Regions from separate parts of the Nisaea acidiphila genome, predicted to be linked through region 2. Evidence: riboswitches for the same ligand, from Rfam matches in the RefSeq annotation. Region 2 holds a riboswitch; each other region holds the start of a gene.

Region 1 (3,255 bases), 1.7 Mb from region 2:
CGGTTCGCGCCAGTCCGTCTCCGTCCCGATCAGGCTTGCGGCATAGCGCACGGCTTCCGCCGCGTTGCCGATCCCGCCCTCGATCAGGTAGCGCCATAGGCGCTGGCAGGCGGCGGTGTCGAGGGTACCGTGCCCGGTCAGTTCCGGGTCCGGCTGGTCGTCGCCGGGCAGGAAGGCGAGCGGGATTTCTCTGCGGCGGCAGTAGGCCGAGAGCTGCTCGACGCCGTAGGGCCAGTAGCCGCTGCCGCCGATCACGCGCGCGACGATAAGCTTCGCATGCGCCGCCATCTCCTCGACATAGAGGTCGACGGAGAGGTTGTGGCCAAGCTGCATGAGGTTGGCGAGACGCAGGCTCGGGAACGGGCCGTCATGTCCTGCCCGCACCTGCGCATAGCCCTGGGCGAGGCAGGAGAGTTCGGTGTCCGCCGCGCTCAGGAACAGGATGTCGCCGGGGGTCTGGTCGAGATCGACCGCCTCGCTGCCGTCGGTGACCGTGCCGGGTGTCGCCGCCAGAAGATGCATGGGGCCTCCGGGTGGGAGAGGGCGGGTGCGTTAGCCGGCGATGGCGGCGGCGATGGCGGCACGGTCGAGCCCGTGATGGCCAATCACGACAAGCCGGGATTCCCGTGTCTCGCCGCCCTTCCAGTCGCGGTCGAAATAGCGCTGGATGCGCGGGCCGACGCCTTGGATCACCTGGCGCATCGGTTTGCCCGGAATGTCGAGGAAGCCCTTCACGCGGAGGATGTCGTGGTCCCGCACGGCGGCGATGATGCGCTCTTCCAGCGCGTCCACGTCCTCGACCGAGGAGAGCGGCAGCACGAAGCTGTCGAAATCGTCATGGTCGTGCTCGTGCCCGTCGTCATGGTGCGAGGGCCGGCTGTCGAGATCGTCCTCCGCCGCGGCGCCGAGACCGAGCAGCACGTCCGCTCCGAGCTGGCCGTGGGCACTGGCGACGGTCTTTACCCCGCCCCTGAGATAGGAGGAGACGGTTTCCCGCACCTTGACGAGCCCGGCTTCGTCCATGAGGTCGGTCTTGTTCAGCACCACCATGTCGGCGCATTGCAGCTGTTCCTCGAACAGCTCCTCGAGCGGGCTCTCGTGGTCGAGCGACTCGTCGGCTTCGCGCTGGCCCTGCACCGCGTCATGATCGTCGGCGAAGCGGCCCTCGGAGACGGCGGCGGCGTCGATCACCGCGATCACGCCGTCGACGGTGGTGCGGGTGCGCACTTCCGGCCAGGCAAAGGCCTTCACCAGCGGCTTCGGCAGGGCGAGGCCGGAGGTCTCGATGATGATGTGGTCCGGCTTGTCCGGGCGGGCGAGGATCGCCTCGATGGTCGGCAGGAAATCGTCCGCGACGGTGCAGCAGATGCAGCCGTTGGCGAGCTCGATCACATCCTCGTCGCTGCAGCCCTCGATGCCGCAGCCGGTCAAGAGCTCGCGGTCGACGCCGAGATCGCCGAACTCGTTGATGATGAAGGCGAAGCGGCGGCCGCCGTTGTTCTCAACCAGGTGCCGGATCATGCTGGTCTTGCCGGCACCGAGAAATCCGGTGATGACTGTGGCGGGGATCTTCTCACTCATGTCTGCCTCCTCGGGCCTTCCTCAGGCCGGTGATGTCACGTCTCGTCACCGAACGGAAGACCGTGCCCCGGACACACCCCGGACCGAAGCGGGCGACGATGCTGACGGCAGGTCTCCTGGCTCGCCGGGTCACCGCGCTCCGTCCACCTTCCCGGCGGCAGTTGCCTGCCGCCAGTGGCCTCCGGACGAAGCGCTCGCCGGCTACAGTTGCGGGGGCAGCCGTGACTTGATCGCGGCAGTTTGCGCCGGACCTTCACGTTCCCTTTTGATCCCCGGTGGGGAACCGTCAACGGGTCTCTTGTCCGACGCGCCCGGAGCGCTGTCAATAGGCAGGGACCGGCCGAATCGACTCAGACGGTTAAATTCAGCTATAATTACACTATCTGAATCTAGTAACCGGTTTTTGCCGGGTCCTTTTCGGAAGTCATCGTATGGCAATCGCGTCAACGACTTCAGCTTCGCAGCAACTCGTCGCGCTCAACCTTACGGGTGCCTCGCAGTCAGCCGCCACGACGGCCTCCGTCCCGGAAGCGCCCGAGCCTGTATCGGCAGCGGATAGTCCTGCGGTGACGGCGGCGTCCGTCATCGGCAGTTCCTCTTCCGCCCAGCAGAGCCAGGCCGTCTCGCAGGCGCAATCCGCGTTGCAGGCGGCCGAGCAGGTTGTGGCGCAGCGCGAGGCCGATCTCCGGGACGCACGGGGCGCGGCAGCTTCCGCTTCGGATACGGCGGAACAGCGCCGTCAGGCTCTCTTCGATGCCGAGTCGGCCGAGCGGGTTGCCCTCGCAGAGCAGCTTGAGCGCGGGGCGCTGCTTAATCTCTCCGTTTGAGCGTTATTTACGCTTCAGATCCGAAATTTCCGCATTGATTGTCAGCGACACCCGTTCGCCGTCGCCGAAATACGGGTTCGTATGGAAATGCAGCCAGCTCGGGAAGACCATGAGCTGCCCGTTCTGCGGCGTAACCATTACCGAGCGCCCGACGGTATCGATCGGCAGACTGGCGAGTTCGGCCTGGGCCCGGGGGTCGTCGATCTCGATGGTGCCACTCTCCGGTGCGTCCGCATTCGGCGCGTCACCGGCCTCGACGGTGTAGACCATCGTCAGATGGTGGCCGGGCGAGAGATGCCGCTTTTCGTAGCCGCCATAGCGCAGCACCGTGACATATCCCGTGAGTTCGGTTTCGAAGCTGCTTTCGCCGCCCACGATTTGCGGGATGACGGTTTGGGCCGCCCCGAGCGCTGTCTGACGGATGGTGTCGATACCTTTATCCGGCCAGTCGAACAGGTTGTCCGTTGAGCGCCAGCCGCCGACCGCGCCGCCGGCATTCGCCTCGCCGGCCGCCTCCCGGCCGAGCGCGGCAGCCTTCAGCGCGTCGTTGAGCGGAGCGGCACCCTCGATCGCGAACATGAAAAGGCGGGTCGGAAAGACTTCCAGAATATCCCTGCGGGAATCGAATTTGAGCTCCATCGGCCGGTCCCTCTCGGCAAATACGCGATCCGAAATCCTTAGCATGCCGGAGCGGCAGCGGGTCAAACTCTGGATTGTCGCAGTTTTGTGAATGCGAGGAACAAGGTCGCCAGCGGCATGTCACCCTCGTCGCGCATCGAGCCCTGCCGCAACTCGGTCAAAGACAGTCCCGCATGCTCTGCCGTATCGCGAAGGTAGCCGGCACTAT
Region 2 (3,255 bases):
CGAGCGTCGAGAGGGCGATATCGCCGAGGGGGAGGCGGATCTCCACCCCTTCGCCGGACTTCTGCCGCTCCCGCTCTGCGGCGAGCAGGGCGAAGGCGGCCTGCGCACCGGCGATCAGGTCCCAGGCGGGCAGCACGTGGTTCACCGGCCGCTTCTCGCCCGGAAGGCCCGGCTCGCCGGTCATCAGCGGGAAGCCGGCGCCGGCATTCGCGGTGTAGTCGACACCCTGCGTCCCGTCGGCCCAGCCCATGACACGGAGACTGATGATGTCCTCGCGCCGTGCCTTCAGCGCCTCGTGCGAGAGGAAGCCGGAAACCGGATAGTTGGTGACGAAGAGACCGCGGCCTTCGCCCGGCGCCGTCGCAAGGCGCAGCGCGAGCTCGCGGCCCTCCGGATTGCGCAGATCAAGGGCGACGGATTTCTTGCCTTTATTGAGGCCTTCCCAGTAAAGACTCGCTCCGTTCGGTGCCTTCGGCCAGCGCCGGTAATCGAGTCCGCCGCCGATCGCGTCGAACCGGATTACCGTGGCGCCCATCTGCAGCATGTTGAGGGTGCAGGAGGGAGCGGCGATGAAGGAGGCGCCCTCGACCACCGTCAGATCTTGAAGGACTTTGTACATCCGTGCTTCTTGGGTTCGTTTCCTGTGAATTCCATTGGAGCGGACCCTAGCAAGGGATGCTCCTCCGCCATAGAGGCCAAACCTGCAATGAAGTCTGTTTATGTCGACGCCGATGCCTGCCCGGTGAAGACCGAGATCCTTGCGATCGCCGATCGCACGGAGGCGAATTTCTACATCGTCAGCAACCGGGGCTTCCGCACCGGAGACCGGGCGAACGTGAAGAACGTGCTGGTCTCGGACAAATTCGACGCGGCGGACGACTGGATCGCCGAACGGGTAAAGCCGGGCGACATCGTCGTCACCGGCGATATCCCGCTCGCCAAGCGGGCGATCGAGGCCGGCGCCAAGGCGCTCGGGCATGGAGGGCGGGAATTCACCGAGGCGGGAATCGGCATGGCGATGGCGATGCGCGACCTGATGTCGGACCTCCGGGCAATGGGCGAGGTCTCCGGCGGCGGCCCCGCCTTCTCGAAAAGGGACCGGGAATCCTTCATCCGCGAGCTGGAGCGGATGTTGCGCGCCTGATGCTGCGGCGCGGCGCTTGACAGCGGCGCCGCGAGAAACGAGCCTCTCGATGTTGGTTGTCCTTCGGGACGAAAGGGAATCCGGTGCGCCGCCGCAGGCGGCAAGTCCGGGACTGCCCCCGCAACTGTAGCCGGCTGGATCCGACCGGTATTGCCACTGGCCTCAAAAGGCTGGGAAGGCGGTCGGGATCGAGGAGCCGGGAGTCAGGAAACCTGCCAACACATGTGTGTCCCATTCCAGCCCGGGCGGGGTGCCCCGGAGGAGGTTTCGATGACCCGACTCTATTCCCAGATTCCCGACAACGATTCGGCGGCCGCGCCGGACCGCGATCTCGCCACCCTGATCCTGACGCTGCTCAGCGTCGCCGAGGACGACAGGACGCTGTCGCAGTCCCTTTCCATGGTCCGTGCCGAGACTTCCAGCGAGGATTTCGCCTGCGGCATGCAGGAGGCGGCGCGCCGCATCGGCGTGCTCTTCGGGGCGGCACAGCGGCTCGAAGTGACAGAGAGAAGTTCCATAAATCGACTGCCGGTCTGATTGGCGCCCCGCTGGATCGCTGCTAGCCTCCCGGCTGAATTTGTCTCAACGGGAGAGAGTGGGTGAACGATCAGACGCCCCAATCCATCGACGCGGCGCTTGCCGAGATCCGGGCGGCCCTGGGCCCGAAAGGCTGGCTCGAGGATGCGAACGACACGCTGAAGTACCGGACCGACTGGCGCGGCGCGCCGGAGGGCGAGGCGCTTGGCGTGGCGCGGCCGGCCTCGACCGAAGAGACGGCGGCGGTGGTCCGTGCGGCGGCGAAGGCCGGGATCTGCATCGTGCCGCAAGGCGGCAATACCGGGCTCGCCATCGGCTCCGTGCCGACCGAGCCCAGGCCGACCATCGTGCTCTCGACCGACCGGCTGACTGCCGTGCGCACGCTCGACCCGGACAATTACGCCATGGTCGCCGAGGCGGGCTGCATCATCCAGAACATGCAGGCGGTCGCGGCCGAGGCGGGCCGGCTGTTCCCGCTCTCGCTCGCCAGCGAAGGCTCCAGCACGGTCGGCGGCACGCTCTCGACCAATGCCGGCGGCAACAACACGATCAAGTACGGCAACACCCGCGAGCAGATCCTCGGCATCGAGGCCGTGCTGGCGGACGGCTCCGTGTTCGACGGGCTGGAAACGCTGCGCAAGAACAATACCGGCTACGACATGAAGCAGCTCTTCATCGGCGCCGAGGGCACGCTGGGGATCGTCACCGCCGCCGCCTTCCGCCTGATGCCGCTGCCGCGCGTCCGCGAGACCGCGATGCTTGCCGTGCCGTCGCCGCACGAGGCGCAGCACCTGCTCACAAGTGCCCGGGAAATGTCCGGCGACACCGTCCTCGCCTTCGAGATCATGCCGCGGGCCTCCTTCGACATGGCGCTGAAATTCATCGACGGCATCGTCGATCCGCTGGCCGAACCCTCGCCCTGGTACGTGCTGCTGGAAATGGGAACCTCGTCGCCGCTGGACGACCTGCGCGCCAAGCTCGAGGCGATTTTCGCAGAGGCCATGGAGAAAGGCTGGGTGACCGACGGGGTGATCGCGGAGAGCGAGGCACAGCGCCGGGAACTCTGGCGGATCCGCGAGGAACAGGCCGAGGCCGGCAAGCGCGAGGGCACGCCCCGCATCGCCGGGGACGTCTCGGTCCCGGTTTCCCGCGTCGCGGACTATCTCGAGCAGTCGCAGGCCACGATGAACGCTTACTTGCCGGGCCTGTTCTTCAACTGCTTCGGTCATATGGGCGACGGCAACATCCACTACACGGCGCGCAAGCCGGCCTCGGTCAGCGAGGCCGAGTGGGAGGAGAAGAAGCCGGGCCTGACCAAGCGCATGTACGAGACCGCGCTCGCTCTCGGCGGCAGCATCTCCGCCGAGCACGGGATCGGCTCGGAAAAACTGCCCTATCTCGAAAAATACGGCTCACCCTCGAAGATCGCGCTGATGAAATCGGTGAAACAGGCCCTCGATCCGAAGAACATCATGAATCCGGGGAAGGTCATCCCCTGATCACTTGATCCCGGCACGCATGAAGCTCTGAACGAATTGCCTCTGGAACAGCAGGAAAGCGATCAGCAGCGGGCC
Region 3 (3,255 bases), 1.4 Mb from region 2:
CTCGGGGGCCGTTGAACGGCTCTGCGAGGCCGTCGAGGTGCCGGACATCGTCGTGAACAATGCGGGCGCAATCCCCGGGGGCGACCTGCAGGCGGTGGTCGAGGCGACCTGGCGTGAGGCTTGGGACCTCAAGGTCTTCGGTTATATCAACATGGCGCGGGCCTTCTACCCGGTGATGAAGGCGAACGGTGGCGGCGTGATTTTCAACGTGATCGGCCTCGCCGGTGTGAAGCTCGACCCGAAATACATTGCGGGCACGGCAGGCAATGCCTCGCTCAACGCCTTCACCAAGGCGATGGGATCGAACGCGCTCGCCGACGGGATGCGGGTGCTCGGGGTCAATCCGGGGCTGGTGGAGACCGACCGGCTGGTTACGCTGCTGAAGACGAAGGCGAAAGACGAAAAGGGCGACGAGGACCGCTGGCAGGACTTTCTCGCCGGTCAGCCGCTTGGCCGGGCGGCGACGGTAGACGAGATTGCCGACGTGGTGACCTTCCTCTGTTCTCCGCGGGCCGGATGGGCGACCGGAATCGTGGTCGACCTCGACGGCGGCCAGACCTACCGCTGAGCCAGGCCTACCGATGAGGACGGGGCCGCAGAGCTTTTGGGCATAAAAAAACGGCCTCCGGAGAGGCCGTTTTCTCTTTCAGGAACGCCTGTCTCAGACGCCGGCCCGGTAGAGCCGGTCGTGGAACAGCGGGCTGTCCTTCATCTGGTGCAGCGTCTTCGCAGCGGCGAGGATCGCCAGATCCGCCAGCGGCTCGACGATGATAACCATCATGTAAGCGCCGCCGAACAGGCCCACCTGGCTAAGTGTCTCGGCGCCGAAGCCCTGGCCGTAGAAGGCCCAGAAACCGACCCAGGCGACCACGCCGCCCTGATAGGCGGTCGAGAGCGCGAGCGCCTGACCGTAGCCGACATCCTTGTAGGCGGTCTTCGCCGGGATGATCTTCTGCGCGACCAGATAGACCGCCATCAGCGGCACCAGCAGCGTGGTGATGTTCATGCCGTATTGCGGCAGGTCGAACGGCGCGAACAGCACGCCCTGGATCAGCAGGCCGAGGGCGAGGCCGATCGCCGCCGGCGCGAGACCGAACATGAGGAAGAGGGTGGAGCCGAGGATGAAATGCACCTCGGAAACGCCAACCGGATAGTGCGGGAGGACCTGGAAGAAACAGAAGACGAGCGCGGTCGTGATCGCGCTGCGCAGGACAAGCTGCGTCAGGCCGTCGTTCTTGATCGTGTTCCAGGACAGCTTGGCGAGGCCGCCGAGGCAGCCGGCCGCGGTGCCATAGCTGAGCAGAATTTTCGCGCCGTTCACGACACCGGGTTCGATATGCATAAATCGCTTCCTTTCCCGCACCCTCCGTGCGGTAGAGCGCCGGGCGGGCGCCCGGCCGGGTTGGACATGGACATGGGCAGGTTTCCTGACTTGCGTTCCCTGCCGTCTTTCCGCCTTCCCGGCCGGGGCCAGTGGCATTGTGGAAACGGCTCACGCTCACAGTTGCGGGGGCAGTCACGGCCCGGGCCCCTCTTGGGTCGTCCCTTCCGTGTTCCCTCTTAAGTCCCCGCAGGCTTGGCCCGCGATGGAACCCATATCGTCCGACAGACTCCGGGATATCGCTCGGCGGATCAACTGCTTTTTGAAGAGGCTAGCGTCGCGTGTTGCCGGAAGTATCCCGCATCTACCCAGGGCCGCGTTTTTCTTCTTATTGGAAAATGTAAGGTTGTTTCGGCGTGTCCCCCCTGCGCACACTTCGGGACTCAAGAAAACGGACGGATTGCCCGTCATAGGGAGAGAGACGATGGCCGCGGATCAATCGACCGAGCTTGAAGGTTTCATGGAGCGGGTCAAAGCCCGAAATCCCGGAGAGCCGGAGTTTCTCCAGGCCGTGCAGGAAGTCGCGGCGGACATCATGCCGTTCGTCGAGGCCAATCCAAAGTATCGCGACGCGAAAATCCTGGAGCGGCTGACCGAGCCGGACCGGATCGTCAGTTTCCGTGTGTGCTGGCAGGACGACAAGGGCGACGTCCAGGTCAACAGGGGGTTCCGGATCCAGGCGAACAACGCCATCGGACCTTATAAGGGGGGGCTGCGCTTTCATCCGTCCGTTACCCAGTCGGTGCTGAAGTTCCTCGCCTTCGAGCAGATCTTCAAGAATTCGCTGACCGGTTTGCCGATGGGCGGCGGCAAGGGCGGGGCCGATTTCGATCCGAAAGGCAAGTCGGCGGCGGAGGTCATGCGTTTCTGTCAGTCCTTCATGACGGAGCTCTACCGACATGTGGGCCACGACACGGATGTACCGGCGGGCGATATCGGCGTCGGCGGGCGCGAGATCGGCTACATGTTCGGCCAGTACAAGCGCATCACGAACAACTTCACCGGCGTGCTGACCGGCAAGGGCCTGGAATATGGCGGCAGCGAGATGCGCCCGGAGGCCACAGGCTATGGCGCGGTCTATTTCATGGAGGACATGCTCCATACCAAAGGCGAGCAGATCGAGGGCAAGACCGCGGTGATCTCGGGCTCCGGCAATGTCGCCACCCATGCCGCCGAGAAGGTGAACCATCGCGGCGGCAAGGTGCTGACCCTCTCCGACTCGGCCGGTTTCATTTACGATCCGGACGGGATCGATCTGGAGAAGATCGAGTGGGTGAAGGAATTGAAAAACGTCCGCCGCGGCCGGATTTCCGAATATGCCGAACATTTCCCCGGGGCGGAATATCACCAGGGCAAGCGTCCCTGGGGTGTGGCGGCGGACCTGGCGCTCCCTTGTGCGACGCAGAACGAGATCGATCTCGAGGATGCGAAGACCCTGCTGGCGAACGGCTGCAAGGCGGTGGCGGAAGGCGCCAACATGCCGACCAGCCTCGACGGTGTGCATGCCTTCCTCGAGGCGGGCGTCCTGTTCGGTCCGGCAAAGGCCGCGAATGCCGGCGGCGTCGCGATGTCCGGCCTTGAGATGAGCCAGAACTCCGCCCGCCGCGCGCTTTCCAGCGAGGAACTGCGCGATCTGCTGCGCTCGATCATGGACGGTATCCACAAGCGCTGCTACGAGGCCGGCCTGCAGGGCGACGGCTTCTGCAATTACGTGAAAGGCGCGAACATCGCCGGTTTCAAGAAGGTCGGAGACGCGATGCTGGCCTTTGGGGTGGTGTAGCTTGAGCCTTTAGAAGCGATGTTGCGGTGAGGCGCGTGTACTGCAGCGATGCGCCGGGCCTTGATTTCGCAACCCTGTCTTTGTGCAAAAATCA

The links. A riboswitch is a leader RNA that binds a small molecule or an ion and turns the genes downstream of it on or off. The one in region 2 is predicted to bind cobalamin.
Region 1: it holds a riboswitch for cobalamin, as region 2 does, so the genes downstream of both, cobW (cobalamin biosynthesis protein CobW) here and NUH88_RS21215 (hypothetical protein) in region 2, are expected to answer to the same signal.
Region 3: it holds a riboswitch for cobalamin, as region 2 does, so the genes downstream of both, NUH88_RS14495 (energy-coupling factor ABC transporter permease) here and NUH88_RS21215 (hypothetical protein) in region 2, are expected to answer to the same signal.

Annotation. Positions count from the first base shown of each region.
Region 1 covers NZ_CP102480.1:2,822,851-2,826,105, forward strand. The annotation lists gene cobN (cobaltochelatase subunit CobN) at 1-522, opposite strand, end outside; gene cobW (cobalamin biosynthesis protein CobW) at 553-1,581, opposite strand; cobalamin riboswitch at 1,671-1,884, opposite strand; gene NUH88_RS13160 (hypothetical protein) at 2,013-2,408, shown strand; gene NUH88_RS13165 (putative 2OG-Fe(II) oxygenase) at 2,412-3,047, opposite strand; gene NUH88_RS13170 (class I SAM-dependent DNA methyltransferase) at 3,110-3,255, opposite strand, start outside.
Region 2 covers NZ_CP102480.1:4,529,053-4,532,307, forward strand. The annotation lists gene NUH88_RS21205 (CoA transferase) at 1-619, opposite strand, end outside; gene NUH88_RS21210 (YaiI/YqxD family protein) at 707-1,144, shown strand; cobalamin riboswitch at 1,181-1,378, shown strand; gene NUH88_RS21215 (hypothetical protein) at 1,415-1,681, shown strand; gene NUH88_RS21220 (FAD-binding oxidoreductase) at 1,744-3,180, shown strand; gene NUH88_RS21225 (carbohydrate ABC transporter permease) at 3,181-3,255, opposite strand, start outside.
Region 3 covers NZ_CP102480.1:3,123,893-3,127,147, forward strand. The annotation lists gene NUH88_RS14490 (short-chain dehydrogenase/reductase) at 1-568, shown strand, start outside; gene NUH88_RS14495 (energy-coupling factor ABC transporter permease) at 662-1,342, opposite strand; cobalamin riboswitch at 1,401-1,612, opposite strand; gene gdhA (NADP-specific glutamate dehydrogenase) at 1,806-3,161, shown strand.